4 regions of the Alkaliphilus metalliredigens QYMF genome follow, and region 3 is predicted to be linked to each of the others. Evidence: riboswitches for the same ligand, from Rfam matches in the RefSeq annotation. Region 3 holds a riboswitch; each other region holds the start of a gene.
The links. Region 3 has a riboswitch for cyclic di-GMP ahead of AMET_RS24150 (methyl-accepting chemotaxis protein). Riboswitches for the same ligand answer to the same signal wherever they lie in the genome.

Region 1 (8,302 bases), 560 kb from region 3:
TCTGAAGATGTCAGGGTCATTTCAGGAATTATGAATGTAGGGGAAACATCAGGTGTTCCAATAATCAAAGAGATATTGAAATATGCTAATGAATATCAAGACATTACGGTAATAGACTGCCCACCGGGGAGTGCCTGCACCGTAATGGAAAGCATAAAAGATGCTGATTATTGTATTTTAGTAGCAGAACCAACTTTGTTTGGGGTTCATAATTTGAATATGGTGCATGACTTGGTAACGCTTTTTAATAAACCATATGGGGTGGTGTTGAATAAATGTGTTCAAAGCGAAAATCCAGCTGAAACCTATTGTACTGAAAAGAATATCAACGTTTTAGGTAAAATTCTTTTTGACAATGAACTGGGGACAATTAATTCCAATGGGTTAATTGCTATTAGACAGAGCGATAAATATTTCGACGTCTTCAATCAATTGCTACACAAGGTAAGTGAGGAGGTGCAACATGAAACAGTTGTTAATCCTTAGCGGCAAAGGTGGAACAGGAAAAACCACCATGGCCACAGCATTCATCAAGCTATCCAGTGCGACAGCTTACGCTGATTGTGATGTGGATGCACCAAATCTACATTTATTGATGCATCAATCCGCAAAGGCTATAGAATCTGATTACTTTGGTATGCCAAAGGCAGAAATTAATTCTCAAATATGTGTTCAGTGTGATCTTTGTAGAGAGAATTGTCGCTTTGATGCAATCAATTTCGATGATGGCTATCATGTAGACCCATTTGTTTGTGAAGGTTGTGGTGTTTGTGAAGAACTTTGTCCTGTAGGGGCAGTATCTTTAAAGCCTGAAAAAGCAGGAGATTTAATGCTATACAAAGAAGATGTTGTCTTTTCGAGGGCCCAACTAAAAATGGGCAGTGGTACCTCTGGGATGTTGGTTACGGAAGTTAAAAAAAGCATGAAGTCTGCTGCTGAGGATGCTGAGTTCGCCATCATAGACGGCTCCCCAGGAATAGGTTGTCCAGTGATTGCGTCCCTCAGTGGTGTTGATATGGTATTAATTGTTGCAGAGCCATCCATTTCTGGAATAAGGGACATGGAACGTATTATTGAAACGGCTAGGAAGTTTCAAGCAAGAATTGCTGTTTGTACAAACAAATTTGATACCAATATAGAAATTGCTGAAAGTATAGAGGCATTTTGCAAAAAAAATAATTTGCCCTTTGTTGGGAGAGTGCCATTTGACCTAGAAGCAGTAGAAGCTATTAATAAGGGGAACAGCATTATAGACAGTGATAGTACTTCAGGTTTTGCAACAAGAGTGGTTTATAAAAGAACAATGGAATTGCTTTCTAAATAAAGTTAACGAACTTATAAACGAGGAGGAAATGAATATGAAAATTGCAGTTGCAAGTGAACAAAACAAGGTAACGGGGCATTTTGGTCATTGTGAGAACTTTAATATTTACATTGCAGAGAATAGTAAGATTGTTAAGAGTGAAACTGTAGCAAATCCAGGTCATAAACCGGGATTTTTGCCAAATTTCTTAAATGATCTTGGTGTTAACGTCATCATTTCTGGTGGGATGGGCGGTGGTGCTGTTGACATATTTAATGAAAAAGGAATTGAAGTGATTGTTGGTGCAAAGGGAGAAGCGAAAAATGCAGTGGAACTCTATTTACAAGGCCAACTGAAGTCGACAGGCTCTGTGTGTCATGAACATCAACATCATGATGATTGTAGAGATTAAGAAATCCTATGATAAGTGTTGATATACCTGGACATGGTAAAATTGAAATTAAAAATTTAGTTTTAGATTATAACGGTACCTTAGCTAAAGATGGTATTCTAATCCCTGGTGTTCCAGAATTGATAGAGGATCTTTCACATTTGGTTGATTTATATGTCATAACTGCAGACACATTTGGAAGTGTTGAATTTGAAATGAAGGGACTTCCAATAACAATTATTGGGATTGAAACAAAGGATGAAAGAGAAGCAAAGCTAGGGCTCATTCAAAAACTGAGTTCAAGGGTTACGGCTTCAATAGGAAATGGCAATAATGATGCATGGATGCTTGAGGAATCAAGAATTGGAATATGTATTATAGGAGAAGAAGGATGTTCCATGAAGGCAATGAATAGTGCAAACATAATCATAAGTGATATTAAAAATGCACTTGAACTATTCATCTATCCAAATAGACTTAAAGCAACATTGAGATTTTGATTTTGGTGATTTGGAAGGAGCATATCCTGAAAATTCAGCTCTAAGTAACTTAATACATACCAGGAACTTAGATATTGAAAGTCAAATCAAAAAAGCTGGAATTTAAATTTCAGCTTTTTTGATTCGGAGTTTAAAATTTGAGTAATGAATTCATGGAGGGTCCTATTTCTGTTTGCCAGTTCTTTAGACTGAGTATATTCACAAAAACCAATATTCTGTATGTTTATCAAAATGATTGAAGGTTATTGTTTTTTAATTAATGGATAAAAATAAAATTTAATAAATTTCGTATATTTATAGCGGGTTGGGTATATTATGAATAGATCGTTACTATGGGTAAAGAAACATAAAAGGTAGATGGAAGATGAAAAAATATCGGTAAAAATTAATGTGATAATATTCAGATATATAAAGGGAAAATGTAGAAATCATAGAAGATATATAAATAGGAAAAAAGTACTAGGAGGAATTTAAATGAGTAGTGTATTCAATGGTGAAAGGATGAAGGATGGAGTCATCAAGCTGGCTTCCTTAATTAAAAAATCTAAGGACACAGTGATCCTGACTGGAGCTGGTATGGATACGGAAAGCAATATTCCTGACTTTAGAAGTGAAAAGGGATGGTGGCGGAGTATCGATCCAAGAACCGTGGCAAACATCGATACATTTTATGAAAACTATTCATTATTTCATGAGTTCTATGACATGCGATTAAGACTTTTAGTTGGCATTCAACCTCATAAAGGACACTATATTTTATCGGATTTAGAAAAAAAGGGAATGATCAGAAGCATTGCCACACAAAATGTGGCAGGGTTACATGTAATGGCTGGAAGTCAAAATGTATATGAACTTCATGGAAACATCAGAAAAATTCGATGTAACAACTGTAATCATGAGGCGAGTTTAGAGCGTTTCTTGGCGGTAGAGACTTGTGGATCCTGTGGTGATAAAGGCCTAAGACCTAGCGTGATCCTATTTGGCGAGACCCTACCACCTAAAGCCTGGGATTCTGCCTTGCGGGATATTCAGAAGTGTGACCTTCTGATTGTAATTGGAACAAGTTTAGAAGTGTATCCTGTGAATCATCTTCCGATGCTAACAAAAGGAAAGAAAGTTTTTATCAATAATGAAGAGAGGAGTACTGACTATGCCTTTGATTTAACCATCATAGGAAAGGCAAAGGAAGTACTAGAAGCGTTGAATCATTATCTATTATTGTAGCACTTTTTATGAAAACACATCATGATCTCCAGATCAAATCGGCATAGCTTGATAATCAAAGCCTTTATTTGTGAGTCTAAAGGCTTTCTACTTATGGGATTTTCTAATAAAGGTACTCCATATAATTGATTGTTTTTTATAAATTCTAAATATTTACCCTATTTATGTTATTATGTGTTAAAATATAGAAGTGAGAAATTAGTGGAAATTTGTCGAACTAAAGCAGATCTGAATGACAACTCTTAGAAGAGTTTGAATGGCTATTAATTCCTAATGGAGGAGTAGTGGTTAAGGGAAGGCGACACAATAAACTTGATAAAGGCAAACTTATTGAAAAATAAGGACGCAAAGCTATGGATCTAAGGGGATCTTTATTCCTATGATTGCCAGGTTGCCAAAATAAAACTAGAAATCATAGAACAAGTATGATTTGTGGGGATTTGTTTATGCAGGCACCTGGGTTTTTACATAAAAAGTGGGTGTCTTTTTATGTGGTTAAATAAGAGTAAAGTAAGGAATTTTATTTAAAATAAAATATGGGGGGGTTATTAAGTGAAAAGTATTAAAACAAAATTGATTGTCTATTTTTCTGTATTAATTTTATTTGTATCTGGAAGTTTTGCCATTGTTTCTTTAACTACAGCTGGAGATGCAGTTACACAAGAAGTAGACAAAGCTCTGGGATTATTAGCAGAAGAAGGGAGCCGGATGATAAACGCTAGAATTGATACTCACTATGTATATATTGAAGGACTTTCGACTAGAGATTTGATAAGTAGTGAAGAGGCTTCTTTAGAAGAAAAATTAACTTTTCTAGAAGTAATAGTCCAACAGCGAGAAGATTATATTAGGATAGGCATTGTTGGTCAAGATGGATTTCTTCATTTTACAGATTCTTTCAGGACTGATGATACTGGGATCGACGTAAATATGAGAGACTACTTTACTGACTCCATGGCTGGTCGTAGAGGCATGATGCCTCCCACAGTTAGTATAAATCCAGCAGACAATGGATCTGTAGTCGTAGCTTTATCTGCTCCGATATATAATACCAACAATGAAGTTATAGGGGGGCTTGTGGGCATTAAAGATGCCAACTTCTTAAATGCCATTTCTGATGACATGGGTTTTGGAGACATGGGGTATGCCTTCATGATCAATGGAGAAGGTACAGTCATAGCCTATCCAGACAGAGATAGGGTAATCAATCAATGGAATCCAATTGAAGAAGTGCAGCATGCTCCCACCTTACAGTCCATGGCAGGATTATTTGAAACAATGATTGAAGAACAAACTGGTGTCAGTAGCTATCAGTTTGAAGGAAATGATCTTTATTCGGGATACGCACCTATTGAAGGTACGGATTGGATCATGGCCATTACTGCAAATGAAGAGGAAGTATTAGGTGCTATTCCAAGACTCCAAAGAAGTATTACTTTAACTGCTGTTATTATTTTAGCCATCAGTATCGCTCTTTGTTATCTAATAGGAAATTCAATTGTAAAACCAATCATTTCAACTATAAGATATTCGGAGAGAATAGCTGATTTGGATATTACAGAAGATATGCCAGAAGTATTGATGAAAAGAAAAGATGAGATTGGTTCCTTAGCAACTGCATTTCAGACTATTACGGACAACCTCAGGGTGTTTATCAGGCAAATCTCAGACACTTCTCAACAGGTAGCGGCCTCCTCTGAAGAGTTAACAGCCTCTAGTCAACAGTCAGCTACAGCAGCCGATGAAGTAGCTAGAACTATTGAGGAAATTGCTAAAGGCGCTAACGACCAAGCAAAGGATACAGAAAAGGGCGTAGAGCATATTAACGAATTAGGTGACTTAATTGAAAAAGATCAGCAATTTATCAGAAATTTAAATACTTCTGCAAATGAAGTTATTAAATTAAAGGATGACGGACTAGAAATATTAAAAGAGTTGGTGAAAAAGAGCAATACGACGAATCAATCGGCAAAGAAAGTACATGAGATTATTGTCAATACAAATGAAAGTGCAGAAAAAATAGACAGCGCTAGTCAGATGATTAAAGATATTGCAGCACAAACAAACCTATTGGCATTAAATGCAGCCATAGAAGCAGCTAGATGTAACTGGTAAAATAAAAGGGAGAGATTTTGGCAAACAAAAACGGAGAATAATTTCCAATTTACTACAATAATAATATCCCTTCTGGTAGAATTAGTTAGCTAGTGACACCAGAGGAGGAATGAAATTGAAGGAGTGGAATATGTTTGCTGAAATCCAAGGATACAAGTCCAAAGGACTGAATAAATCACAGGTAGCAAGGAGGCTGGAGATCGACTATAAAACAGTACATAAATATTGGGATATGACACCAGATGAATTTGCAAGCTTAAGACAAAGAACTGAATCTAGAGAAAGGAAGGTGGACAAATATAAGGACGAAGTCTTAGCATGGATTAGAGAACATAGGGATTTATCAAGTGCTCAAATATATGATTGGCTAGAGGAAAAATATCATGTGCTGGACTTTAAGGATAGAACTTTACGACTATATGTCAATCACTTAAGGGAAGAACATAAGCTCCCTAAAGTAGTTTCAGCAAGGCAATTTGAGGAGGTGGATGAGCTTCCTATGGGATATCAAGCACAGGTTGACCTGGGCCAAATATGGCTAGATAAACCTGACAAAACAAGAATCAAAGTATATTGCTTTGGTATGGTTTTATCCCATTCCAGACATAAATACATCTATTGGATAGACAAGCCCTTTACTACCCAGACATTCATTGAGGCCCATAATAAAGCCTTTGAATATTTTGGAGGAATGCCTAAGGAGGTTGTTTATGACCAGGACAGAGTCCTAGTGGTATCAGAAAATCATGGAGATATCATATACACAGAAGGATTTCAAAACTATATTAATTCCCTTAAGTTTAAAGTGTACCTTTGCAGGGGTTATGACCCACAGAGTAAAGGGAAAATTGAAGCCGTAGTGAAATATGCCAAGTATAATTTTGCAAAGAATAGAACATTTGTAGATATTGACTCATTTAATGATGATTCGCTGAAATGGTTAGAAAGAAGAGGTAATAAAAAAGTCCATGAAACAACAAAGAAGGTACCGGCAGAAGTGTTTGCCCTGGAAAAGGAACACTTAAAGCCAATACCCACTCTATTTGTAAACACAACTAATACAAATAGTTTAACCTATCTCGTTAGAAAAAACAATACAGTTTTTTACAAGCAAAATAGATACCAAGTCCCTACGGGAACCTATTCTCCAGGGAAAGAGGTTAAATTAATTATTAAGAAAGATACCATGGAAATTAAGAACCAAGATACAGAACAGTTAATTATTGAACATAAAATCAGTCAGGATAAAGGAAAATTAGTGAAAATAGAGCACTATGATAGGAATGAGAGTAAACACTGTACAAGTCATGAAATCTACAACAAAGTGTTAAAAAGCTTAGACCATACTGAAAAGGCTAATGAATTTGTTGATGTATTAAAAATAGAGAAGCCAAGACACTTTAAAGATCAATTTGCCCTAATAATGAATACAGTAAAAAACCAAGACAAATCAATTGTTCAAAGGGCATTAAGCTACTGTATTGAAAGGAAATTGTTTAGCGCAGGGCTCTTGAAGGATGCCATACAGTACTTAAAACTTGAAGAAAACAGACAACTAAATAAGAAGTACTTTAAAGCTGACATAACTACTCCTTCAAAATATCAGGATTTAAAGCCTCAAGTACGAGATATTAGAGAATACATGAGTGCCCTGAAGGAGGATAAAAGAAAATGGAAAAATTAGAATCAATAAAGGATCACGCTAAAAAACTCAAATTGAACTACTTAAATACCAATGCAGATTCCATCGTTGAAAATGCTGACATAAACAACATTTCATATCAGAATCTTTTACTGTCAATATTAGAAAACGAAGTCGATCTCAGAGAGAAAAAGGCCCAGGAACGCAGAGTTAAGGCTGCAGGCTTTCCGGTACTTAAGACAATAGAAGAGTTCGATCTAACCTTTCAAAGATCGATTACCCAAAGACAAATCAATAGTCTTATTGAGATGGACTGGATAGATAGAATGTATAATCTAATACTTTTAGGCCCTCCAGGGGTAGGTAAAAGCCACTTGTGTATTGCATTAGGGTACAAGGCTGTAGAGATGGGCTACAAGGTTAGCTTCACCACCATGGACAATCTGATGCACTGTTTAAAAACACAGGAGATATCAAGAAAAAGCAAAGGGAAAATCAACAATGTTTTATCTTCTAGTCTTCTGATCATCGATGAGCTAGGTTACCTCCCCATATCAAGAGAAGAAGCGAACTTGTTTTTCCAATTAATATCAGCCCTTCATGAACAAACATCGTTAATTATTACCTCCAACAAAGGGCTTGAAGATTGGACCGAGTTATTAGGGGACCCCGCTTTAACCACGGCAGTGTTAGATAGAATCACTTACAGATGTGAGCTATTTAATATGACAGGTAAGAGCTATAGATTAGAACATCGAGAATCATTGTTTTAATAGATGAAGGAGGCGATTGTGATTATGTTGTTAAGAGAGAAAGATTTAAAAAAGTATTTGTTTAGCAGAAGGATAACTATCTCTGATGGCTTAAAGCAGGAATTATTAAATGAGTATGGATCTCCTGTAGAAGATGATGAAGGTCATATTTTCGAGTATACGGAGCAAGATATTTATGAGCAAATCAGAAAAGTCATAAGAGATAAAAACTAATATTCGTTTAATAAAGTTCAGTGATTATAAGATAAATTACAAGCAGTAGTGTATGGAGAGATTTGGAAATTACTATGGAAAACTATTTGCCAAAATTTCTCCAAAAACACTTGCCAGTTACACTAGAGCAGGAGATGCAGG
Region 2 (8,302 bases), 2.0 Mb from region 3:
CTTCCAATGCCTTTCGATTGGTAATATCCACCCCGATGGAAAGAATTTCAGTGGGTTCACAATGTTCTTGATGCTGTAATACACTACTATTCCAAAGGAGATCCACTCTCTTTTGATCACTGGCAATGAACTCAAGCTCATGATTCTTAAATTGTTTGCTATTTTTCACTTTTTTAAAAATATTCTCCATTAAATTTTCATCCGCTTCAGTGTTCAAAAGATCCCACCATTTCTTGTCATAGAGCTCATCCTGACTATATCCAAATATGGATTCTCCAAAGGGATTCAGACTTTTAATTTTCCCTTCTTCATCCCAAATTCCAATAACCACTGGTGCTTCTCTAATAATACTTTCAGTCAAATCCTTTTGATACAATAGTTCTTGTTCCGTCGCCACCAGTTCCTCGTAAGTTGCCTGTAATTCTTCAAAGGCTTCTTTTATTTTCATGATCGATTTTCCAAATAATACCGAACGCTTTTCCACTAATACATAAATTAGTATCATGGTCACCAAGACATATAGCCAACCTTTATATGTCTGAATTTGTCTATAAATCGTGATATTTTGTACCATTATATAAAGTATCTTATCGGATAAGGCGATCCACAGTAATCCAAAGATTCCATAGATACCTGTAATGAACATGGCTTCTTTATGGGGATTGATTTGATGGTTTTTATCAAGATATTGATTAATATTTTCTTCATTTTTATGTAGTTGGTTTGTTTTGCTTTTAAAAAGCATCGCATCATCCCCTTTTTTTGTTTCTCCATGCAATACAGCTTTATAAAGATCTTATCTTCGGGGCATAAGATTCTCCACCGCATTCTCCAATATCTCAGTTCGGTAAAACCAGTAAATTGAGTTTCCTGTATTTTGAGAAAGTCGTCTCTTCCTTACCACTATTTACGATAAATGAATTGTAAAGCTATTACTATAGATTCGTCAATTATCAGCAACTTTCCTTCTTTTTCCGTATTTTTTTTCCTGAAATCACATATTATTTTCTCCATTTTGGGTTTTCGCCCCCTTAATCAATACAAACTTCCCTTTCATCAATGATACCCTAAATATATGGTGAATCACTTCAAATAAGAAAGGATTTAATTGAATATGAATGCTGCTTTCCTACACTTAAATCATTAAAAGTTATTTACTCTTTTAAATTCGGGTATACATGACTTATAATACTGAAAATCGATGTTTAATAATCAATCCATCTATTTCATTAAATCCTCTAAAAAATCTAGTTAAAAAAGGAGTTGTTTATGTGAAAATCAATCAAAAAAATTATTAATGAGTTTAGTTTTAGTTTTTTTAATTTCATTGCTTGTGGCATGCAGCGTTTTTCACTCACTTATTGCGTTATCGCAAAAAAGTATTGCCAAGGTCCCCACATGAATAAGCAGGAGCCTTAGCAATACATTGTAGATAAATCTTACGCGTTTTCGTATAAAAAATAAGCTTATCAGGATAAGTGTAATCTAAAAGAACGATGTACATTCCAATCAAAATTAATTTTTTAAAAACCAGTAGAATCCTCACCTCCATGCTTTTTATTCATCATACTCTTCAAATAAAAGCTTATGTAAAAAGTTATCGTTATATATTTTTTCCACCTCTTTTACCTCCAATGGCCTGCTAAATAGATAACCTTGGATGTAGTTGCTCCTTGCTGCTTTCAGTTGTATATATTGAGCTTCCTCTTCTATGCCTTCTGCCACTACATCTAGATTTAGACTATGGGCAAGGGCAATGATTCCACCTATCATCTTGAAATTTTTTGTTTCCAGATATTTATCACTTAAGGATTTATCCAACTTTATTTTATCTACTGGTAAAAATGTTAAATAACTAAGAGAAGAGTACCCAGTACCAAAATCATCTAGGGCCATTTTCACCCCTAGTGCTTTAATTTGATTTACAAATTCAATTGTCTTCTCAATTTTTTCTAAAAAGAGACCCTCTGTAATTTCTATCTCAAGATAGTTAGCCTCCACATGATTTTCCTTGAGCTTAGCTTGTAAAAAATCAATATAACTTAAATCATTCAGTTGCTTTGCTGAAAAATTAATTGCTATTGGCTTTAGGGATAATTCCTTCTTTTTCCATAGGGCTACTTGCTTGATGACTGCTTCCGTTACCCATCTACCAATTTCTATAATCATTCCCGTTTCTTCAGCTACTGGAATAAACTGTGCTGGAGATAGATTGCTTTTTTTAAGTCTTAAAAGAGCCTCAAATCCCACAATTTCTCCTGTATAGGTATCAATTTGTGGTTGGTATAATAATTTAAACCCATCATCTTTTAATGCTATCCTTAATTTATTTTCCACTTCAATCTTTTCATTTAAATTGGTTAGCATTTCCTCATTAAAAAACATATAATTGTTTTTCCCAAAACCCTTAACACCATACATCGCCATGTCAGCATTCATGATTAGCTGACTTACACTATTGCTATTTGACGGGTATAGAGCAATTCCAATACTGCAGGTTAGATAAACTTCATCATCCTCCACCAACAACTTGTTACTAAATAAATCAATCACTTTTCTTGCGTAATTCTCAATTTTAAGAATATCCTCTTCTTCTTTTATAAGAATAAGAAACTCGTCTCCACCAAGTCTTGATACAACAAGATTTTCACCTTTTATATGCAATAGGGCTTCAGTCACTTTTTTTAACACCTTATCTCCATATACATGACCTAATGTGTCATTGATTTCCTTGAAATTATCAAGGTCTAATAGCATAATCGCCCCGGAACGATTATGAGTAAATTCCAGCTCTAGCTTTTCTACAAGCATTCTTCTATTAGGTAAATTTGTTAGGTCATCATGATAAGCAATATGCTCAATATATGCTTCCTGCTTTTTTAGCTGATAAAAATAGTGATTGATCTCATCAAGCATGGCATTAATAGAAGAAAACAACCCTAAAAAGGTGTCTCTCTCCGGTGATGGAAGCCGATAGCCTGCATTCTTTTCTACATCAATTTGACGAATACTTTGATCTAATTGATCTACTGGCTTAATTACATTTCTATGTTGTGCCCACAAAAACAACAAAACCATAATCATCGTTATCATGCTAAAGCTTAGAAATATAAAGTAAATAGAACCATACACATTTTTCATGGACAGACCGATTCCAAGTATTCCTATGATTTCACCATCATCAAAGAGCGGAACTGTTATTTCCAATACGTTAGCATTTAGGTCTTCAGAATACCACTCAGTTGCTATTGTTTCTCCCTTTAAAGTGCTTAGGTATTCCAGATCATCGGTATATACGATGCCAATGTCTCTAATATCTGAATCAGCTATGGCCTTTAACTCCTTGTCTACAATAAGGGCATAGGCAATATTATCTTCTTTAGCTAAGCTTTCAACAATTTCCTGGTAGTTAAATTCTTGTTTTAGGATTTCATTGTTAATGACTGGATTTCTTGCTTGTTTAAGCCCATCTTCTAGTAAATCATTAATTATCTTCATAGAGCTAATCTCATTATTAATTTTTCTAGTGGTTAAATTAGCCAAATTGATTCCGCCTTGTTTCATTTCATCTAACAGTAAATTTTTACTGATATAATAGCTCGTCACACTGACAGTTAAAATAGCCAACACCCCAATGAATAATGGCAGGTATACTAATTTGTACTTATTAACAATGTGGTTTTTCACTTTATGCTTTGACTTTGGCATGGGGTGCCTCCCCTCAATTCAATAGATTTTATTCAAAAAAATAAGTGCCTTAAAGGGCACCTATTTTGACAAAATATAACTTTAATAGGCAACCCGACTATCCTATCGTCAAACGACTTAGATTCGTGGCTTTGCGTCACCATCTTTCGATGGTTTTGCCTTTACTTATTTTTAAAAATGAATTTTTAAGAAATATTGCTAATTTTCAGATACAAAGTCCTATTGGAAGTAGGACTTTGTTCTTATTTCTACAATCATACTATCACAATTTACATAATATTTCAATATATGCCATCTCATATTTCCTTACAAAATGAGGAAAATAATCTTCCTAATAAGAAGATTTTAAATTTACTTAGTCTTTTTATTTTTTTTGCATATATTTGAAACTTTTACATCAATTTCGTGTATATAATAAGTGAAGGTCAAAAATGGGGGGGATACCTTTGGAGGTCTCTGATGAAAAGCTAATTAAGCTTTGCCAAGATCAAAACATGGAGGGGTTTGATCTATTATATACGAAATACCAAAGCTATATCTATCGACTATGCTACAATTATACCCACTCTAAAGAAGATTCCTTAGATTTATTACAGGAGGTATACATAAAAATCTATCAATCCATCCCTCGCTTTGAAAAAGGCCATCCGCTATCTCCTTGGATTAAGAAGATTACAATTAATACCTGTCATAATTTCGCTAGGGCTAAAAAACCAACCCCATTGCCTTTAGATCCCACATTAAGCATTCCATCTGCTGACAACGTTGAATTAGCATTATCCTATAAAAGCACTGAAAAACTACTGAAGACCAGTATCAGTCAATTGCCCCATGAAATAAAGTCGGTGATTCTTCTTAGGCATGTAGAAGCCATGAGCTATCAGGAGATTAGCCAATGTTTGTCCATACCCATAGGAACTGTCAAGACCCATTTATTTCGAGGAAGAAAACACTTAAAAGATCAGTTAAAAAAAGAAGGGGTTTGGGAGGTGTAGAATTGAACTGTTCATTTGATAAAAGCTTACTTCAAGAGTCTCTAGAAAATACAATTGAACCATTGGAGTCCATTATACTAGAGGAGCATCTGAAGGTATGTCATGGCTGCCGAAGGGATTTAATGGAACTGAAACTCCTTCTTTGGGAACTTGAGGAGATGTCTTCCGTTGACTTACCTCCCGAGGCACTTGATGTGAAAGCCCGTGTATTACATGATTTTAAAAATCGCCAACCATCTTCCGAAGATACTCATCCCTTCGGTATAAAGGATTTTGTTGACATTCAAAGTAACATACTCAGTAGTGCTACCCTCTTTCTAAGGTTTATTCCAGGAGCTAAGGTAGCTTCTAAGACGTCTAAGTCCACGATAAAAAAGGCATCTTCTTTGCTGGAAAACTTCATTACAGGATCCTTTAAGATAAGGTCCAAGAGTTCCTTGCTAAGGAATGGCCTATGATTTTATTAGCGATACTTCGTTATCTACTCCTATTTTTATTGGCAATACTACTATTAATCCTAATTATCCCAGTGGATTATCATTTAATGGCTTCAAAGGACCTAGTTGTCACGTTTAAAGGTCATATCGGCTGGTTTTGGCACTTAGTAAAGGTGGATTTCACCATCATCAACAACAGTCCTAAAGCGATAAGAATTAAACTTCTTGGTCTTCCTATTTCCATCCACACCAGTGGAGAAGAAAGGAAGACATACAAGAAAAAACAAGAATCAAAAAAACCGAAGAAGAAAAAGACAACAAAGAAAAAAGTAAAATATAAGAATAAGTTCCCATTAGCATGGGAACATGTTACCAGAGAGTTATTAGATGTTATTTTCTTGGCTATCAAAAGGGTGCTACATCATTTGAAACCCAAAAAGTTCAGACTTGAGGGAGTCTATGGATTTGATGATCCTTACTATACCGGTATCATACTGGCCATTACAAGTTCCCTACAGCCCTTATTTAATGACTCTCCCCTAGAGATAACCCCCTCTTTTGGGGAAACAAAGCTTGAAGGAGAGTTAGAAGTCCATGGTAGAATCATTGTTATTTTGTTTCTATGGATTGTGTTGCAACTTACTTTATCTAAGCCCATTAGAAAGATTCTAAAAATATTATTTATTAAAGAGAAGGAGGAAAAAAAACATGTCAACTAACTTTTCAGAAAATGCAGGTCAATTATTCGAAAAGCTTGAAAAATTCTTTACATCTAAAACCGTTGTAGGAGAGCCTATTACCGTAGGAAGTGTTACCCTCATACCCATGGTAGATATCTCATTTGGTCTCGGTACAGGATCAGGGGATGGAACCGATGAAAAAGGAAATAAAGGAGTTGGAGGTGGTGGTGGCGTTGGTGCCAAGGCTACACCAACAGCCATAATCGTCATCAAAAATGAAGAAGTTCAAGTCCTCCCAATCAGTCAAAGAGCTGGTATGGAAAAGCTTTTAGAAATGGTACCAGACATCGTTGCTAAGGTAAATTTAAATAAGGAAACAACACAAGAGGCTCCCAAAGAAGAGTAAGATTACACCAGTTTAGTGCTTTATATAATACCTTGAAATAACTACTCACAAAAAATACCTAGATATCATACTCTAGGTATTTTTTCTTTTTAGCACCCTTCAGTTTTTCACTCCTGCGTAAATATGAATTGCGTCTCTCATAAATGCTGCTGTTCCAGGTTGTTTTTTATCATAATATGCTCTAAACCTTTCGTCATCCACATACATCTGGGCAACTCCAGCATGGGCTTCTTTTGTATAGCTGTCCCAGTAAAAGCTTATCCATTGGCGATGTAAGTCTGCTGCTCTTTGGGCTAATTCACCTGCAGGGTCCCCGGTTTGAAGTGCTGTGTGAAATGTTTCAATCACCGCATCTGCAAGGGTGGTAATTTCATCATATTCTCCTTGTGTCATGTTTTTCAGTTTCTTATTGGATTGATCAATGCTCTTATCACCATACTTCTCACGGATCTCCTTACCATATTTCTTTTCATTTTCCTCGGTTAACTTTTTCTTAAAGCCTTCAAATTTTTCATGGTCACTCATTATTATTCCCCTCTCCTTTGCTGCAATTGTTTTATCTACATTTGCAATTAACCTGTCTAGTTCAGCTCTTTTTTCAAGAAGCTTCTCCTGATGCTGACCCAATGCCTTTAATTCATCAAAGTTAGGTGCAGTGATTATTTGTTTAATCTTTTCCAAATTCACACCCAGCTCCCTGTAAAAGCGTATTTGCTGTAGCCTATCTACTTCTTTTTCCCCATAAATACGATATCCGGATGAATTAACTCTTGCAGGCTTTAAAATCCCAATTTCATCGTAGTATCTCAATGTTCTCGTACTCACACCTGCCATTTGGGCCAGCCTTTGCACCGTGTACTCCATCCTCTCACCTCCTGTTAATCTTATGATACACCTTTACGCTACGTCAATGTCAACGGGTATTTTAAGATTTCTCTATATCGATTTTTTATATGAAGCTAATTTAAATAAAAAATACTGCCGGATAAGGTGCATTTCGCACCTTGCTCGGCAGTTTTTTATTTACCTACATATCCGGTTTGTTCAACCAAGCTTTGTCCCTCATCCGATAACACCCATTCAACAAACCGCTTTACATTTTCATCTTCATTAGATTTTAATGTCACTGCATAAACAGGAACTGTAAAGGGATAGGTCTTATTCCGTATATTTTCTGAAGACGGTCCAATACCATTGACCGAGATATGCTTAATTTGATTATTGTTAATCATCTCTGATGAGTAGTACATAAAGGAATATCCGATGCAATTCCTGGCATTTTTGTAGCCTGCAACTTGAGTAATTATGTCGCCCATCCCACCTGCATAAGTTGTTTCAGTAGGGGGGAGCATTTGGATCTCCTGCATGACCTGATTTTCCATTACGGTTTGACTACCAGAGTTTTCAGGTCTTTGGTAAGGCAATATGCTCCTATTTTCTCCGCCAACTTCCCGCCAATTTGTTATTTTGCCAGCATATATCTCCTGTATCTCTTTTATCGTTAGATTATCAACAGGATTTCGAGCATTTGTAAAGAAGACAAATGCCTCGTATCCAATGGGGACTAAGTTGAATTCTTCTCCCTTTACTTTAGCTAACTCAATATGTCCCTGAGAAGGTTCTGCCACAAATATGATGTCGGTTTCCCCATTGATTAACCGTTCGTATGCAGTGCCTGTTTTTGTACATTTGATGATGTCAAATGGTTCCTCTTCACTGGATACAAAGGCAGTATAAACGTCCTTTTCATGACTATTTTTATGTTTTTCATAATGTTCTCCTAGGCCTTGATACACTTCTTGTACAAAGGCTGCATAAACAGGATAGGCTGCGGTGGCCCCATCAAGCCGAGGCATCGTATCAAAGTCATTAAATTGCAAAGAAGCAGGTTTGTCTAGCCTTGCAAGTCCATTCCCCTCTTTAAATGGCGCAATTTGATAAAGGTCATATTCATTTAAATCCTTACTTATTGTGGATTCTCCGTAACGAAGTTCAATGATCCCATTACTAATCTTCTCCCTAGAAATCAGTCCGGAAAAAAACAAAGGAATAATCAGTGCAAGAACGTATGCCTTC
Region 3 (8,302 bases):
AATATCAGCACCACGCCATCCATAGATTGACTGATCATCATCTCCTACAACACAAAGATTATGATGTTTCTTAGCCAATAGGCTGACCAATGTATATTGAGCCATATTTGTATCCTGAAACTCATCAACCAATATGTATTTAAACTTTTCTTGGTAGAAAGCTAAAACCGGTGGATGTGTTAAAAACAATTGAACTGTCTTCATAATCAAGTCGTCAAAGTCTAGGGCGTTATTACTTCTCAACTTGTTTTGATACATTTCATAAATGGTTGCTATTTTTTCTTTTCTAAAGTCCCTCCCCTGAACCTCTTGTTGAAATTCCTTGGGTCCCATTAGTTGATCTTTGGCCTTTCCAATTTCCGCCAATACAGCTCTGGGTTGATACATCTTATCGTCTAAATTCAATTTTTTCAAACACTCTTTGATGACAATCTGTTGATCTGTGGTGTCATAAATAACAAAGTTTTTACTATACCCAAGCTTGTCAATTTCACTTCTTAAAATCCGTACACAGGAGGAATGGAATGTACTGACCCATAAGTCCCGAAAACCATCTCCCAGGAGCTGATGAATACGCTCCTTCATTTCACGGGCTGCTTTATTGGTAAAGGTGATAGACAAAATATGATATGGGGAAACACCTAGTTCTTCTACTAGGTAGGCAATTCGATGGGTGAGTACTCTGGTTTTCCCCGATCCTGCCCCTGCCAATAGAAGTAGTGGCCCCTTTGTATGCTCTACTGCCTTTCGCTGTTCATCATTTAAGTGAGTTAAATTCATTTTGTTGCTCCCTTCAAACTATTGTTTTCTATACTCTATCTTACATGATTTAGCACATGGTTTCAATAAAGGAGTACAGACAAACATAAAAAGAGTAAAACCTAATTGGTTTTACTCTTACTGGTTTTAACAAAGATTTCTACTAGATTCAGGTCAAATCAAGTGCTTGTTCTTACTTGAAATATACCTAGGCTTCTTATGGCACTCAGGTATTCCTATTTTTAATACTTAAACTTGGCAGTGCTCTCTTGCATTTCCTCCGACAATCGTGCTAATGATTCACTGGCATTAGCTATTTCAATCATAGATGCAGTTTGTTCTTCCACCGATGCTGAGGCTTCTTCCGTTCCTGCTGCATTTTCTTGTGCGATAGCAGATAGACTTTCTATAATTTCTATAATTTCGTTCTTCTTAGATTCCATGCCTTTACCAGAACGGGTTATTTCTAGTGTAATGCCACCCATTCGCTCTACTGCATCATTTATACCTTTGAATTTATCACTGGTTAATTCTACACTCTTTGTTTGTGATTCCCCTAGTTTTTCAACTTCTTGCATGATCACTACTGCTTTTCCTGTTCGACTCGTTAACTCTTGTATCACGATACCTATGTCCTCTGTAAATTTAGAAGATTGTTCTGCTAGCTTTCGTATTTCCTCTGCCACCACTGCAAATCCCTTACCTGCATCCCCTGCCCTAGCTGCTTCAATAGCGGCATTTAACGCCAGTAGATTCGTTTGTTCAGCTATACTTTTAATCATATCACTTGCAGTTTCTATTTTTTCAGCACTTTTATTAGTTTCTACAATCGTTTCATGTATTTCTTCCGATGATTTATTGCTAAGGTTTGTCTTTTCTACTAAATCCTTTAATACTTCTAATCCTTCATCCTTTAACTTAGTTACTTCACTATTAGACTTATTCAACTCTGTAATATGTTGCTGGTCTTCTTCTATTAACTGACCCAATCCGTTAATATGTTCTACTCCCTGTTCTGTATTCCTGGCTTGATCATTGGCACCCTTAGCCATTTCTTCAATGGTTTTAGCGACTTCATCTGCTGCTGTAGCTGACTGTTGGCTAGTGGCTGTGAGCTCTTGTGAAGACGCTGCTACCTGCTGAGAGGTGGTGGCTATATTTTCTATCATTGCCTTGATAGATGTCTGCATGTCAATGATAGAACCGATCATTTCTCCAAATTCATCTTTTAGATTAAGATGTTTTTGCGAAAACTCAGTTGTTAAATCTCCTGAAGCAATTACATTCAACTGTTCTTTTACGACATTGACTATTTTGATTACATAGTTTGACATTACAAATAAGATACTGCCAATTACCAAAAAGGAGATCAATCCCAAAATGCCTACTTGTACAGTATTCTTCGATACTGCAGCATATACATTGTCCATAGATATCCCAAGATTGATCGCCCCTACGTGTTCCCCATTTATCCAAACAGGAACCAATACTTCATATACTTCTATTCCTAAATAAGTATATTCCGATGTATAAACCTCTCCATTTCCAGCTGCTATTTGAATTCCTTCATCATCACTAAGATCAAGTCCAATTCTCTCCCGATCACTGTGAGCCATAGCCCTTAAGCTTTTATCTGCAAAAAGAGCGAAAACAATATTTTCCTCTTTAGCTAAATTTTCAACAGTGCTTTGATAACTAAAACTTTCCGATAAGTCATGAATCACATTTGCGAGAATTCCTACCTGTATTACATCCCCTGTAGGACTTACTGTGTATCCATATTTATAGTAGTCATTAGAGACAGTGCTTTCTCTTATCTCTTCCATTAATTCAACTTTTCCTTCCCTCAGCATAAGATGCAAAGCATGTGATTCATCTGCAATCCAACCTATGTTTTCATTAAGGTTAGAATAAATAATTTCACCAGTTTGACTAAAGATATTAATTTCATGAACATCTAAACTCTCTGCCAGTTGGGTTAATGTATTGTTGCTCATATTATCTTGATTGGAGATTACATTTCTAGCAACTGCGCTTATATTGTTTTCTATCATTGTATTAACTGTTTCCAAAGAAACAGTGGCTGTCTCTAATTGTGCAGCAGCTAGATGTGAAAGTTCTAAGCCATCACTTCGCATTTGATCCAGTAAGCTGTCTTTTATTAGAAGAGAAGATCTAACCCCAATACCTAAAATAGCAATAAATATAACGATTAATGGTAAAACGATTAATCTTAACTTGATTGAGTACCTTCTGCCCTTATTCTTTGTGTTAGCCATATTTTTTTATTCCTCCTATGATTTTCATTTCTATAGTTTCTATGTTTCTATGCTTCTATGCTTCTATGCTTCTATGCTTCTATGCTTCTATGCTGAAAACTGATTTACTTTCTTCCTTTTTTCCACAAAAAAACTGGCCTCTAGGAAAAGGCCAGGTGTCGCAATACATAAATACTCAGAAAGCATATTAATCTTTATACTTACAAGTTTGCATTTCGGCAACCTGGCAATCATAGGAATATAATATTCCCTTAGATCCATAGCTTTGCGCCCTTATTTTTCAATAAGTTTGCCCTTACCAACATTATCGTTGGTATTATGTAGTTTTTAGTTAAACGATATTACTAATAATAGTTAATACCTATTCAGTGTTCTGCATTAATAAAGCCAAAGTATTAACTCTTAACTCTAATAAATCAATTTCGACATACTTTTAACAATTCCTTCTTCATTCTACATTATTTTATAAAATTATACAAATATAATAACAAATAAAGAAAAATATATTGAGTCTACTCATCAATTTCACTTTATAGAAGTAAATACAAATAAAAAGAGTAAAACCTAATCGGTTTTACTCTTCATCATCTTAACAAATGCTTCTACTAAATCTGGATCAAATTGGGTGCCTGCTCCTTTTATAATTTCTTGAAGGGCCACATTTTCTCCTTCGCCCTGTTTATGAGCGGTTCCATGACAAATGATATCATATGAATCTACAATTCCGATAATTCTTGCTAGAAGCGGAATTTGAGTTCCCTTTAATTGTCTTGGATATCCCAATCCATCCCATCGTTCATGATGAGATAATATCCCTTCTGCAATGGTGGCTAGTTCAGAAGTTGCATTGGCAATTCGATAACCAATTTCCGGGTGTTTTTCTATACGCTCAATTTCTTCTTCTGTTAGGTCTTCCTGTTTCTCTAGTATATAAGTAGGAATCGATACCTTTCCAACATCATGTACTTTTGCCAATACCTGTAGTTCCTTTAATTCTCCTTGGGACAGATTCATTTGCTTCCCTAATCCAACCCCCATGACTTGTAGTCTATCCATATGTCCTGCTGTTTCACTGGTTTTCTCAACCAATGTAGCCAGCAGCGAATTAATGATTTCATATCTTACTTGCTTACTTCTGATTAGCTTGTTGTGATACATACGGTTTTCTGACTCTTTAATCACAGTATTCACATCTTGCTCTATCTTTGTTTTTGTCGCAGCTCCCAGAGAGATACTAATTTTAACCGGTTCACTCTTCAAATCATCACAGGTTTCTTGTATTCGCTTGCAAATATCTAGGGCTACCCGTTCTTCAGTTTGTGGTAGTAAGATGGCAAACTCATCTCCTCCCCATCGGAAGATCAGATCCTCTTCTCGACAAGAATCCTTTAATACTTCTGCGATTTTAATTAACACGTCATCTCCCGTTTTATGTCCAAATGCATCATTAACTAGTTTTAGCACATTGGCATCTGCCACAATAATACTTAAGGGGAGCTGTCGATATTTATTTAATCGTTTAAATTCTTCCTCAAAGTATGCCCGGTTATAAAGCCCTGTTAACTTATCATGAAAGCTCAAGTACTGAATTTCTTCATGATTTAACTTTCTGGTGGTCACATCTGTGGCAATCCCATCAATCTGTACCGTTTGACCGTATTGATCCTTTACAATCCACGCTCTATCTCGAATCCATTTCACCTGTCCGTCAGGATGTACAATCCGAAGTTCAACATCCCAGCTTCCAGTCTTGAATATTTGTTCTAATGCATCCTTCATTATTTCTTGATCCTCAGGAAAAACCATTTCAAAAATAAACTGTTTGCCTTCATCCAACAATTCTCGTACAGGCCTACCAAACACCTTTTCTCCTGCTGGGTTGAGATAGCGTAGGGCTAAGGTTTTTGGATCTGCTGACCAAATGGCGTCTTCAATGGAATTGAGAATGCTATCTAGCCTATCCTTCCCTTCTCGAAAATTCTCTTGCATTTGTTTTTGCTCAGTAACATCTGTAAAAATAATAATAAATTCCCCAGCCTTAGGGCTTGATATAGCAAAAGAGATCCATTTTTTTAAATTCTCAAAGTATCTTTCCTTCCGATGAACCGTTTCTCCATTTAAAGCAACACGTCCACACTCTTCGATCCAATCAAAGTCTGACTCAACCATTCCTTTAAATACTTCGGTACCCCTTTTCCCAATAATTTTCCTGCGGCTGGTTGTCATTAATCTTTCAAAGGCTCTATTCACCTCTAATATAATAAAATCCACTGGGTGGTTGTTCTCATCTATCACAATTTGAAAATATCCAAAGCCATCCATCATGTTTTGAAATAATGCACGATACTTTATTTCACTTTCTCGAAGCTTTCGTTCAATATCGGCTTTATAGAGGGCCATTTGAATATTCGTATGAAGCACACTCTCCTTAACTGGTTTTACTAAATAACCATAGGACTCTGTTGCCTTGATTCTATCTAAAATTTTCGTCTCTGAATAAGAGGTTAAATAAATGATTGGCAGTTTAAGTTGTCCTTGTATTTTAGTTGCAGCTTCAATGCCATCCATTTCTCCCTTAAGAAAAATATCCATCAACACCAAATCTGGTGACTGTGTTTGGGCATAAGAAATAGCCTCTTCTCCTGTGGCCGCCGTCCCTATGACAGTATACCCTAAATGATTTAATTTTTCTTGTATATCCAGTGCAAGCATTCGGGAATCTTCCACGATTAAAATTCTGGGGCTTGTCATAGATCCACCTCTTATCCTATCAATTCTTAGAATCAACTCAATAAATATATTCTATATGATTACAGTTGGTTTAACAAGTAATACACAGTAAATATTACCTATTGTTTGTTAAGCAACATAGGACTTAATACCTAGCCAAAAGATTTTTTTCTATTTTAGGCTGTCAGATACATGTCCGGTTATATTATACCTTTTCCAAAGATTATTTTTTAGCGAAATTTGTATGGCTTTTCAATTTTTTAATTAGAAGTCATACAAAAATTCGTCTGATGCTATCGCATCGACTCATAGCGCTTAAACAAATAAGAAGGGATCTAGATCCCTTCTTATTTGGTCTTATTCATTTTATCACATTTGACACCGATTTACACACCAAATAGTCTTGTTCCACCAAAGAGTACTACCAATAGCAAGAAGAAGAATAGTAAACTATCCCCCGATCCTCTAAAGATACCACAGTTACAGAATATTAAAACCAGCAACAAAAAGAAAAACAACAAACTTGAATCCGTCCCAAATAATCCTCCAAATCTACTACCACTAGTTACCTCAGACATATATTTCACCTTCCTCAATAGATTTTCCACTATTCCTAGTGTCATTATCTATAGTATGACTTTCACTTTTATTTGGTGACATGAAAAAGGGTAGGATACCCTACCCTTTAACTAACAAAATGATAATTGTCTTCCTCCAAATAATACTGCTAATAATAGGAAGAAGAATAACAAGCTGTCACCTGCGCCCTTAAATATACCACAGCTACAGAAGATCACCACCAGTAGTAGGAAGAAAAACAACACACTACTGTCTCTCCCAAACAAACCACCTAAAACGTTTGTGCTCGCTACCTCTGACATGTACTTCACCTCCTTCATGAAAGTGTTTACTTCTAACTTTCATTGTTTCACTACATATTATGTGTCAGTGATCATAAAGGTGCCTCTCTATTAATGAATGTATTTCTTTTGTATCAACCCTACCCGCTTACTTCACTTTTCTCGTGTGATTTTATCCTATGAAGGGTACAATCTTATTGTGCATGTTGAAATTTAAATTTTTATTGACATAATCCATAAACATTTAATAAGATGAAAGCATATTTTAATAGTATGATTCATTTAGAAATGAAATTTCATAATAATATGGGGTGATTTTTGTGAACATTGTTGTTCAGAAATTTGGGGGTACCTCCGTTTCAACTAAAGAGCGGAGAACACAAGTAATTAATAAAATTTTGCAAACAAAACAAAAACAGAAAAACATCGTGGTAGTCGTGTCAGCCTTAGGTCGTAAAGGTGATGCCTATGCCACTGATACCTTAAGAAACTTGCTTTTAGAAGAAAATCCGCTTTGTAGTCTTAAAACATTAGATCTACTGATGTCATGTGGTGAAATTATTTCTGCCACCCTTCTAGGCTCAGCATTAGAGGCATTAGGAGAAAAAGTAATTGTTTTAACCGGTGCCCAAGCAGGGATCTTGACTGATGATCATTTTAGTAACGCTGAAATCATTGCTATTGATGAGAAGAGATCACTTTCTTATTTAGAAAAGGATTATATTGTTGTTGTTCCAGGATTTCAAGGGGCCACAGCTTCGGGTGAAGTGACTACCCTAGGTCGAGGCGGTAGCGATACAACAGCCACTGCATTGGCAGTTGCCTTAAATGCAGAGTATGTAGAGATTTATACAGATGTCGATGGCATTATGACAGCTGACCCAAATGTCGTTCCAAGAGCTAGAATTCTAGACCAAGTGAACTACAATGAGGTATTTCAAATGGCTGAAAAGGGTGCCAAGGTCATTCATCCTCGGGCCGTAGAAATTGCTCAAAAAAAGAATATTCCAGTGAATATTCGAAATACCATGTCGGAGCATCCAGGGACTAGAATTCACTCCTTCACAGGTGACAAAGAATCTTTGTACTGTTCCCAACCAAAGAAAAATCTTTTAACAGCCATCACACATAAGGATGGCATTTCACAGGTCTCAGTTCACATGGAAAATAACCTGGCCCACGATAGTTTGTTATTGTCCACCTTGGCGGAGTCTAAAGTAAGCATTGACATGATTAACTTTTTTCTAGACAAAAAAATCTTTACAATTAGTACAGAGCAGATCAATATTGTGCAAATTCAACTTAAGAAGTTGAATTTTTCACATGAAATACGAACACATTGTAGCAAGGTAACCGTTGTTGGTAATCGAATCACAGGGATTCCTGGTGTCATGGCTACCATTGTGGGTGCGTTATCTTCAGAAGATATACAGATTCTACAAAGCTCCGATTCTCATTCAACAATTTCCTGTCTTGTTGATGAATCAGATGCTAAAAAAGCTGTTAATGCACTTCATTCAGCCTTTCATTTAGACTGCTAGGAAACCTCAAAACCCTATTTTATACATCAACAAAAGCAGGCAATAACACACCTCTGTGTGTTATTGCCTGCTTTTTCTTTGTTCTAAGAAGAAAACCAGTTTACTCCTTTTTTTCGTCTGCTAACTTTTCTAA
Region 4 (8,302 bases), 490 kb from region 3:
TGGAGGTGTTTTTGAAGGGGTCTTAGGTTTTTTTATTAAGCCTTTAAGAAAGTTTTTTCCACCACTGGTTACGGGAACAGTGGTACTTACCATTGGACTTTCACTAATTCCAATAGGAGTAAGATCCTTTGGAGGTGGATCGGGAGCTGCTGATTTTGGTTCTCTATCAAATCTTTTTTTAGGAACTGTGGTTTTGGTAACAATACTAATGCTTAAGCAATTCACAAAAGGATTTTCAAGTGCTTCTGCAATTCTTATCGGAATCATAGTAGGTTATCTGATAGCGATTCCAATGGGTAAGGTAGACTTCGGTACTGTGCAGGGGGCTGGATGGTTCAGTTTCCCGACGCCATTGAAATTTGGTTTAGCCTTTCATTGGGATGCCATTGTAGCAATGGGCGTTATGTACATTGTCACAGCTGTTGAAACTGTAGGTGATATTTCAGGTATCACAATGGGAGGATTAAAAAGAGACGCCACTGATAAGGAATTATCTAGTGGGGTAATAATGGATGGTATTGGTAGCTCTCTTGCGGCACTGTTCGGCGTACTACCCAATACTTCATTTAGTCAGAATGTGGGTATCGTCGCACTGACAGGCGTTGTGAATAGATTTGCCATAGCAACTGGAGCCATATTTTTAATTATTGCGGGATTATTCCCAAAGGTTGGAGCACTAATATCCATTATGCCAAGTAGTGTGCTAGGCGGAGCAGCAATCATTATGTTTTCAATGATCACCATCAGTGGGATTAATTTGGTTACCCAAGAGCCACTGGATGGACGTAATGGAATCATCCTTGCGACTGCTTTAGCATTAGGGCTAGGAATGAGTTCTGTTCCAGAAATATTAGTCAATATGCCGGAAGGAATTCGACTTTTATTTGGTGGTTCGGGTATTGTTATAGCGGCAACAGTTGCTCTTGTGCTTAATATTGTTTTTCCAAAGACAAGTACACCTGAAAAGGCAAAGGAAAGTGCAGTTTAATTTACAAGAACGACACTGAAGATAAATATAACAGTAGGTAAAGTAATACAAAAAGTATCAGATAATATTTTATTATCTGGTACTTTTTTATGTAATAGGATTAGAGTGTCAAAAGCTTACATATAAAAATGAATTATATACACCAGATAATTTAATACAAACACCATTATTTATCCGAATTTGATATAATTAGTTTAATATAACTAATTATGGAGGGATTGAAAAGTGGCTTTTGTAGCAAATGATTATAATCAAATATCTTTAAATGACAGTGCTTTTTCCCTTACACAAAGAGAGAAAAAATTTCTTGCGAAATCATGGGCAAAAGCCTTTGCACAAAAAGTATTTCCTGCTATTGATGAAGAAGAGTTTTCTGTCCTCTATAGCGATAAAGCATTCCGTCCTAATACACCCGTTAATGTTATTATTGGGGCCATGATATTAAAGGAGATGCATGGAGTTACAGATGAAGAGATTTTAGAATCACTTATATTCGATATACGTTTTCAGTATGGCCTGCATACTACCAGTTCTATGGAACAGCCTTTAAGTGACCGAAGCCTAAGTCGTTTTCGCGAAAGATGTACCACTTATGAAGCAATGACAGGAATAGTATTGTTTTATAAGGATAGTTGTATTTAATTTTACTGGAATATATTCCCTGAAGGCTTAATTGTAGAGCTCCATCAACAAAACTGAAAAAAATTTTAAAAATCAATAGAAATATTATCTAATTTTTGAACACTAGTGAAAATAACTGTAATTAAATGAATGTTATAAGGATTATAGTTTGAAAAAATATAAAAATTTGTAAAATAAAGAAGGAATTTGTAGAAAAAATGTCGAAATATAGTTTTAGAGTTGAAGTATAAGTACTATCTAAACGGGACTTATATTAGATAAAAAGTCCTACTGAGAATATAGTTTAATTGAAAATTGCATAATACCAACAATAATGTTGATAAAAGCAAACTTATTGAAAAATAAGGGCGCAAAGCTATGGGTCTAAGGGAAGACACTATTCCTATGATTGCCAGGTTGCCGGAATGCTAATTAGTAAGTGTAAAAGCCAATATGCTTACTGATTAGTTGTGTATTAAGACATCGGGCCCCTTTAATAGAGGCCCATTTTTTATGAAGAGATAAAGATTTTTTATTGATAGTAAGTTCTCACTTACATTCCGCATAAATATTCTAAAATCATAATAAAAATTTGAAATTATTTAAAAATATCACAGTTGCAAATTTCCTTTAATTCAAATAAAAGGATTTAATTTGCATAAATCAATAATTAGTGAAAAATAAATATACATTCAGCGGAATGTGAGTTTTAAAATACGATAACAAATTTGTAAAAAAAAAGGGGGGGGATGAGAAAAATAGATGTATTCATACAAGAAGAAATAGAGGTCCTGATAATACATTTTTAGTTCTAAAATAGTTTGCTACTAAGTGTTTATAGGAGGAATCACAATGTCAAATGGTAACGTTTCTAAGATTAAAAGTATCAGAAAAGCTGGGATGGGTTTACAGTTTAAATTGACTGTTTTTATTGTTCTTGCATTTACTTTTGTCACTACAGGCAACTCTATCTTTCTGCAATATGCATCTCAAGTGATGGATAATCTATTGCTTATGAATGTGATGTCAACTTTAGTTTCAATTTTCTTAGCTGGTTGTGTAGCTTTTGGTATCATTAAGTTTTTTATAAAGAAACCATTAGATAGCTTAACTGATCTAGGAAAAAGATTAGCAAATAACAATCTTACGGAAAAAGTACAAGTTAAAAGTAAAGATGAATTTGGACAATTGTCTGATATGTTTAACCATACTATAGAAAATTTACGGGTCCTAATTGGACAAATACAGAATGCTACTGAAACGATTAACTTGTCTACCCAACAATTAGCTGATAGTTCTAGTGATATGAATGAGTTTAGTGAAGTGATTTCCAATAGCACTCAACAACTAGCCAATGGTTCCAATGAACAAAGTCAAAGCATTACGGATATTGGACATGCAGTTGATGAACTAGCCAAAAATATACAAGATATTGATGTAAAGCTAAAGAAATTAGATGAATCAACAGATAGTGTTATGGAAAAAGCTGCAACTGGACAAGTTACAATAGATGAAAATATGAATGTAATGCAAGAAATAGCGGATTTCACCGATGGTTTAGGGGGAACGATAAGAACATTAAAAAATGATTCCGATGAGATCTCACAAATATTACAAATGATAAATAATATTGCTGAACAAACAAATCTTCTTGCTTTAAATGCTTCTATAGAGGCAGCAAGAGCAGGAGATGCTGGTAGAGGTTTTGCGGTAGTTGCAGAAGAAATTAGAAAGCTTGCTGAAAATTCTAAAGGGGAAACTGAAAACATAGAGGCGTTGATAAAAAATACACAACAGAACACGAGTAAAGCTGTTAGCTTGATGAATGATGCAGATAAGCAAATAGAAAAGGGGTTAGAAACTTCACAAAGAACTAAAGATGCTTTTAGCAGTATTATTCAAGGTACGGAAGAAAGTATATTACAAGTTAAAGAGATTAATAGCTTATCTACAGATGTAGCAAGTATTAGTCAAGAAATCTCTGCTACTGTTCAAGAAATATCGGCAGTGATCGAAGAATCATCCGCAGTCACCGAAGAAGTAGCAAGTGGTACCGAACAACAAGGGACTGAGTTTAAAAAGATGATGGGTTCTATTCAAAAATTATCTACAATAGGTGAAGAATTAACTAGTTTAATTGGACAATTCAAAACAAAGTAGCTAATTGATTAATGATGTTCATAAAAAGTAAGGTAATTGCTAATGATAAACAACGATTGCCAAATCAAAATTTACTAGCAAACAAAGATCAATCTAAAGAAAAAGATGAGATTACTAGAGGAAAAGGCAGTGGAGAAGAGGTTAAGGGACAAATAAGACTATGGAACAGTTCGTATGCAAAGCATACTTTTAGGCAAAGAAAATTTTTAGAATGGGAGTAGTTTAGCCTCCCATCTGGTTTATTAATTATTCTTTGAGCCTGAAAAGGCTAGGATGAAAATTTCACCTAAATGTATTTTTCTAGTCTGTCTTCAAAGATGATTAATAGTTGATTCAACACTTGGTCCCAGTTATGGTAGCGCTGGGTCCATTTACTTTTTACATCCCAGTTATTTTCCCAGCTATTAATCGCATAGGGATATTTAACTCCCCATTTGTCCTTTACAGAGCTTAGATTAGTTAGGGCTGTGCCTTCTTGCTGTATACACAGTTTTAAAATCCCGTGAGAACTCCCAGCCAAAAATTAGAACTTTCATTTTCTCCTATCTATATGCCTAGAATATCCTTGTATCCTTCAACATTCACCCCTAATACTACGTATGCGGCCTTATTGACAATCTGCCCTTCATGACGCACTTTATAATTTATAGCATCCATGCAAACAAAGGGGTACAGGGAATCCAGGGGTCTGTTTTGTCACTCTTTAATCTCTGGAATGACCCTATCAGTGATTTTACTGACCACTTTAAGAGACTTCAATGCCATAAATATCATTAATCTGATCATATATATATCGAGTAGACATACCTCTTACATAAAGAGAGATTACCTGTTCTTCAATACCTGATATATTTTTTTGATACTTCGGAACAATCCTAGGTCAAATTCCCCTTTACGATCTCGAGAGATCTTCAATTCAAACTCACCAAACTGGCTTTTCATCTTCTTAGAAGAATAACCGTTCCTAGCGTTATCTGTCTTCTTGGCCTTCTTCTCATGCTTTGAATATCCAAGACCTACCTCAAGCTCCGCTTCAAGCATCTCCTATAAAGAATCCTTAAATAGATCCTTTAGAAAAGAGTGGATATCCCCTGCAGTAATTAAATCATTGTCCTTGATCATGCTCCTTAATACTTCCTTCGGTAATGTACTCATAACAAAACTCCTCTCTGGTAATTTTTGGTTTTCTAAATTGTGTTGATCGCTTAGTTGTTTCATCCAGCGAAAGCATCGAAGATGCTTTTTTATGGATTAACAAAGTGTAACGATAATAAATCAGATATAAAAATAAAAGCATCGAGAAAAACACGAACAATAAACATGAAAAAACATATTAATTGTTCAGATAATACAAACCTTACAATTCTAAAACAAATAAATGTTCGAATAAAATGTCGTTTTATGTTATACTACATTTAGATGAAATAGTGAAGGATTTATTTACTTGGCGTATTACTGGAGAGATAATAGGCTCTGGTTATATTAGAAAGTAGCGGAATGGGGAGTGATTAAATTGTTTCAAATAAAAAACTATGCCATACCAAATACAATAGAAGAAGCCTATCAACTCTTAAATGAAAAAAGAGCCAACACCCTATTGGGAGGTTGTGGGTTTTTGAAAATGGGCAAAAAAACCATACCAACAGCCATTGATTTGTCCCATCTGGGATTAGATAAGATAAAAGAAGATGAAAACGCCATTGAAATAGGGGCAATGACCAGTTTTAGAGCTGTAGAAGTGAGTTCTATTCTAAATGATCATTTTGATGGCATACTACCAAGGGCCGTAAAGGAAATTTTAGGGGTCCAATTTAGAAATGTGGTAACGGTTGGGGCAACTGTTTATTCAAGGTATGGGTTTTCTGATTTCATTACAGCTCTGCTAGCCCTTGACGCCTATGTGATTTTATACAAAGGTGGAAAAATTCCTTTGGCGGCGTTTTTAGCCCAGGGATGTCAAAAGGATATTTTAATCAAAATAGTGATCCTAAAGAAAAACACAAGAGCAGCTTTTCATGCCATGAGGAATTCTCAAGGAGATTATGCCATATTAAATGTAGCGGTATCTAAAGAAAATAATGAATTCAAAATAGCGGTAGGGGCAAGACCACAAAGGGCGATGATTGCAAGGGAAGCGTCAAAGCTTTTAGGAGAAGGTCAATTAAGTGAAGCAATGATTGAAGAGGTTAGTATCCTGGCAGCTAAGGAGTTGACATTTGGGAGCAATATGAGAGGAACAAAGGAATACAGACAGATTCTTTGTAAGGCGCTAGTTAAAAGAGGAATCAAGGAGGTGCTCTCATGATGAAGATCAATGTGACAGTGAATGATGAACAATTAGAAATGGAAGTTGGTTATGATGAGTTTTTAGTAGAAGCCTTAAGAAGATATGGCTTTAATAGTGTGAAAAGAGGCTGTGACACAGGCTGTTGTGGATTATGTACCATTTGGATAAATGATCAACCCACTCTTTCCTGTAGTAGTCTTGCTGTGAGGGCAAATAATCAAAAGATTACCACCATAGAAGGACTTCAGGAGGAAGCAACAGACTTTGCAAAGGTTTTAGTCAAAGAGGGTGCGGAACAATGTGGGTTCTGTAGTCCTGGTTTCATTATGACGATACTGGCCATGAAAAGAGAACTGAAAAATCCTACTGAAGAGGAGATCATCCATTATTTGACGGGAAACCTGTGTCGATGTACAGGATATCTAGGGCAGCTCAGGGCAGTGAAAAAGTATATGGGGGTGGTGTGAAGATGAAGATAGTCAATCAATCAATCACTAAAATAGACGGAATGGATATCGCCACGGGAAAACCTGTGTATACAGATGATTTAGTCAATGTGAAGGCATTGGTGGTTAAAATATTAAGAAGCCCCCATGCCTTTGCAAAGATTAAATCCATAGATGTAGAAAAGGCAAAAAAAAGAAGTGGTGTGGCCTGTGTGTTAACCCATCAGGATGTTCCCAACCAACGCTTTACCATGGCGGGACAATCCTATCCAGAACCCTCCCCCTATGATCGTTTGGTATTAGATGAGTATGTAAGATATGTAGGAGACGAAGTGGCCATTATTGCGGCAGTAGATGAAAGAACAGCCATTGAAGCCATGAAAATGATTAAGGTAGAATATGAAATACTAGAGCCGGTATTGAATTTTGAAGAAGCCATAGGGCATCCTTCGGTGATCCATCCTGAAGAAAATCTTGAAGTAAACTTTGATATAGGCATGAAAAGGGAAAAAAACATTGCAGCCACAGTCTTGATAGAAAATGGAGATATGGAGGAAGCATTGAAAAATAGCCCTGTAATTGTGGAGGAAACCTATTATACCCAGGCACAGGCCCACGGTATGATGGAGACGCAACGGGCATTTACCTATCTAGATGTCAGTGGCAGATTAACCATTGTGACCTCAACACAAATCCCCTTCCATGTGAGAAGAATTGTGGCCAATGCCCTTGAAATCCCTAAAAGCAAGGTGAGGGTGATCAAACCTAAAATCGGAGGTGGGTTTGGTGGTAAACAAAATGCTTCTGTTGAAGTGTTTCCAGCCATTGTAACATTGAAAACAGGGAAACCTGCAAAAATAATTTATGATAGAAAAGAGAATCTTGGCTGTACAAGTAGTCGACATGCCATGAAAATAAAAGTAAAACTAGGGGCAGATCATGAGGGGAATATCAAGGCAGTTGATATGGAAGCCCTATCGGATACAGGTGCCTATGGAGAGCATGCTTCTACGGTGTTAGGTGTGGCAGGCTATAAAACCCTGCCGTTATACAATACTGCAAAGGCAGTCAGATATAGTGGAGAAGCGGTCTACACCAATAAGATGCCAGCAGGAGCCTTAAGGGGCTATGGGGTGACACAGGGTATTTTTGCTCTGGAATCCGCTATTAATCAGTTGGCGGATCAGCTAAATATGGATCCAGCAGAGGTTAGAGAGAAAAATCTCATTAAACAAGGGGAAACCAATCCTATTTTAAGTGGTTCAAAGGCAGGAGAGCCAGGGAAATTAGATAGTTGTACATTAGATCGATGTATTGAAAAGGGTAAAGAATTGATTGGATGGAAGGAAAAATATCCCAGTCAAAGGGTGAGTGATACGAAGGTAAGGGCTGTAGGCATGGCAATTACAATGCAAGGTTCAGGTATTGCTGGAATTGATACTGCAGCTGTCACCATTAAGTTAAACGATGATGGATTGTATAGTCTGTTAATAGGTGCCACTGAAATGGGAATGGGTTCTGACACCATTTTAACTCAAATGGCGGCGGAGACTTTAGAGATAGGCATGGATAAATTCATTGTCCATGGAATTGATACTGATCTCTCTCCCTATGACACCGGTTCCTATGCCTCTAGTACAACCTATGTAACGGGTAATGCTGTGATTAAGGCAGCTGAAGATTTGAAGGGGAAAATGATGAGACAGGCTTCTGGGATGTTGGGGGTTCCATTGAAGGGCTTACGCTTTAAGGGGGATACAATAGGGGTGATTAATCATCCAGACAAGCAAGTGTCTTTAA

Region 1: it holds a riboswitch for cyclic di-GMP, as region 3 does, so the genes downstream of both, AMET_RS07250 (methyl-accepting chemotaxis protein) here and AMET_RS24150 (methyl-accepting chemotaxis protein) in region 3, are expected to answer to the same signal.
Region 2: it holds a riboswitch for cyclic di-GMP, as region 3 does, so the genes downstream of both, AMET_RS24405 (putative bifunctional diguanylate cyclase/phosphodiesterase) here and AMET_RS24150 (methyl-accepting chemotaxis protein) in region 3, are expected to answer to the same signal.
Region 4: it holds a riboswitch for cyclic di-GMP, as region 3 does, so the genes downstream of both, AMET_RS02345 (methyl-accepting chemotaxis protein) here and AMET_RS24150 (methyl-accepting chemotaxis protein) in region 3, are expected to answer to the same signal.

The regions. Positions count from the first base shown of each region.
Region 1 is NC_009633.1:1,524,526-1,532,827, forward strand. It holds gene AMET_RS07225 (nucleotide-binding protein) at 1-486, shown strand, start outside; gene AMET_RS07230 (ATP-binding protein) at 464-1,324, shown strand; gene AMET_RS07235 (NifB/NifX family molybdenum-iron cluster-binding protein) at 1,359-1,715, shown strand; gene AMET_RS07240 (HAD family hydrolase) at 1,724-2,194, shown strand; gene AMET_RS07245 (SIR2 family NAD-dependent protein deacylase) at 2,669-3,418, shown strand; cyclic di-GMP riboswitch class I at 3,729-3,817, shown strand; gene AMET_RS07250 (methyl-accepting chemotaxis protein) at 3,971-5,533, shown strand; gene istA (IS21 family transposase) at 5,649-7,217, shown strand; gene istB (IS21-like element helper ATPase IstB) at 7,205-7,948, shown strand; gene AMET_RS07265 (hypothetical protein) at 7,973-8,161, shown strand; gene AMET_RS07270 (methyl-accepting chemotaxis protein) at 8,214-8,302, shown strand, end outside.
Region 2 is NC_009633.1:2,941,004-2,949,305, forward strand. It holds gene AMET_RS14415 (sensor domain-containing protein) at 1-745, opposite strand, end outside; gene AMET_RS24405 (putative bifunctional diguanylate cyclase/phosphodiesterase) at 1,558-3,708, opposite strand; cyclic di-GMP riboswitch class I at 3,793-3,878, opposite strand; gene AMET_RS14425 (RNA polymerase sigma factor) at 4,155-4,703, shown strand; gene AMET_RS14430 (hypothetical protein) at 4,706-5,161, shown strand; gene AMET_RS14435 (DUF2953 domain-containing protein) at 5,158-5,859, shown strand; gene AMET_RS14440 (GerW family sporulation protein) at 5,849-6,226, shown strand; gene AMET_RS14445 (MerR family transcriptional regulator) at 6,326-7,090, opposite strand; gene AMET_RS14450 (PstS family phosphate ABC transporter substrate-binding protein) at 7,246-8,302, opposite strand, start outside.
Region 3 is NC_009633.1:969,382-977,683, reverse strand. It holds gene pcrA (DNA helicase PcrA) at 1-780, opposite strand, end outside; gene AMET_RS24150 (methyl-accepting chemotaxis protein) at 1,002-3,038, opposite strand; cyclic di-GMP riboswitch class I at 3,253-3,342, opposite strand; gene AMET_RS24145 (diguanylate cyclase domain-containing protein) at 3,603-5,789, opposite strand; gene AMET_RS24825 (hypothetical protein) at 6,155-6,346, opposite strand; gene AMET_RS04615 (hypothetical protein) at 6,458-6,649, opposite strand; gene dapG (aspartate kinase) at 6,949-8,169, shown strand; gene AMET_RS04605 (YerC/YecD family TrpR-related protein) at 8,270-8,302, opposite strand, start outside.
Region 4 is NC_009633.1:478,127-486,428, forward strand. It holds gene AMET_RS02335 (uracil-xanthine permease family protein) at 1-988, shown strand, start outside; gene AMET_RS02340 (transposase) at 1,214-1,630, shown strand; cyclic di-GMP riboswitch class I at 1,945-2,034, shown strand; gene AMET_RS02345 (methyl-accepting chemotaxis protein) at 2,462-3,769, shown strand; gene AMET_RS02350 (hypothetical protein) at 3,781-3,990, shown strand; gene AMET_RS27240 (hypothetical protein) at 4,056-4,289, opposite strand; gene AMET_RS27245 (transposase) at 4,316-4,426, opposite strand; partial or broken gene AMET_RS27250 (transposase) at 4,515-4,810, opposite strand; gene AMET_RS02365 (FAD binding domain-containing protein) at 5,274-6,074, shown strand; gene AMET_RS02370 ((2Fe-2S)-binding protein) at 6,074-6,523, shown strand; gene AMET_RS02375 (xanthine dehydrogenase family protein molybdopterin-binding subunit) at 6,526-8,302, shown strand, end outside.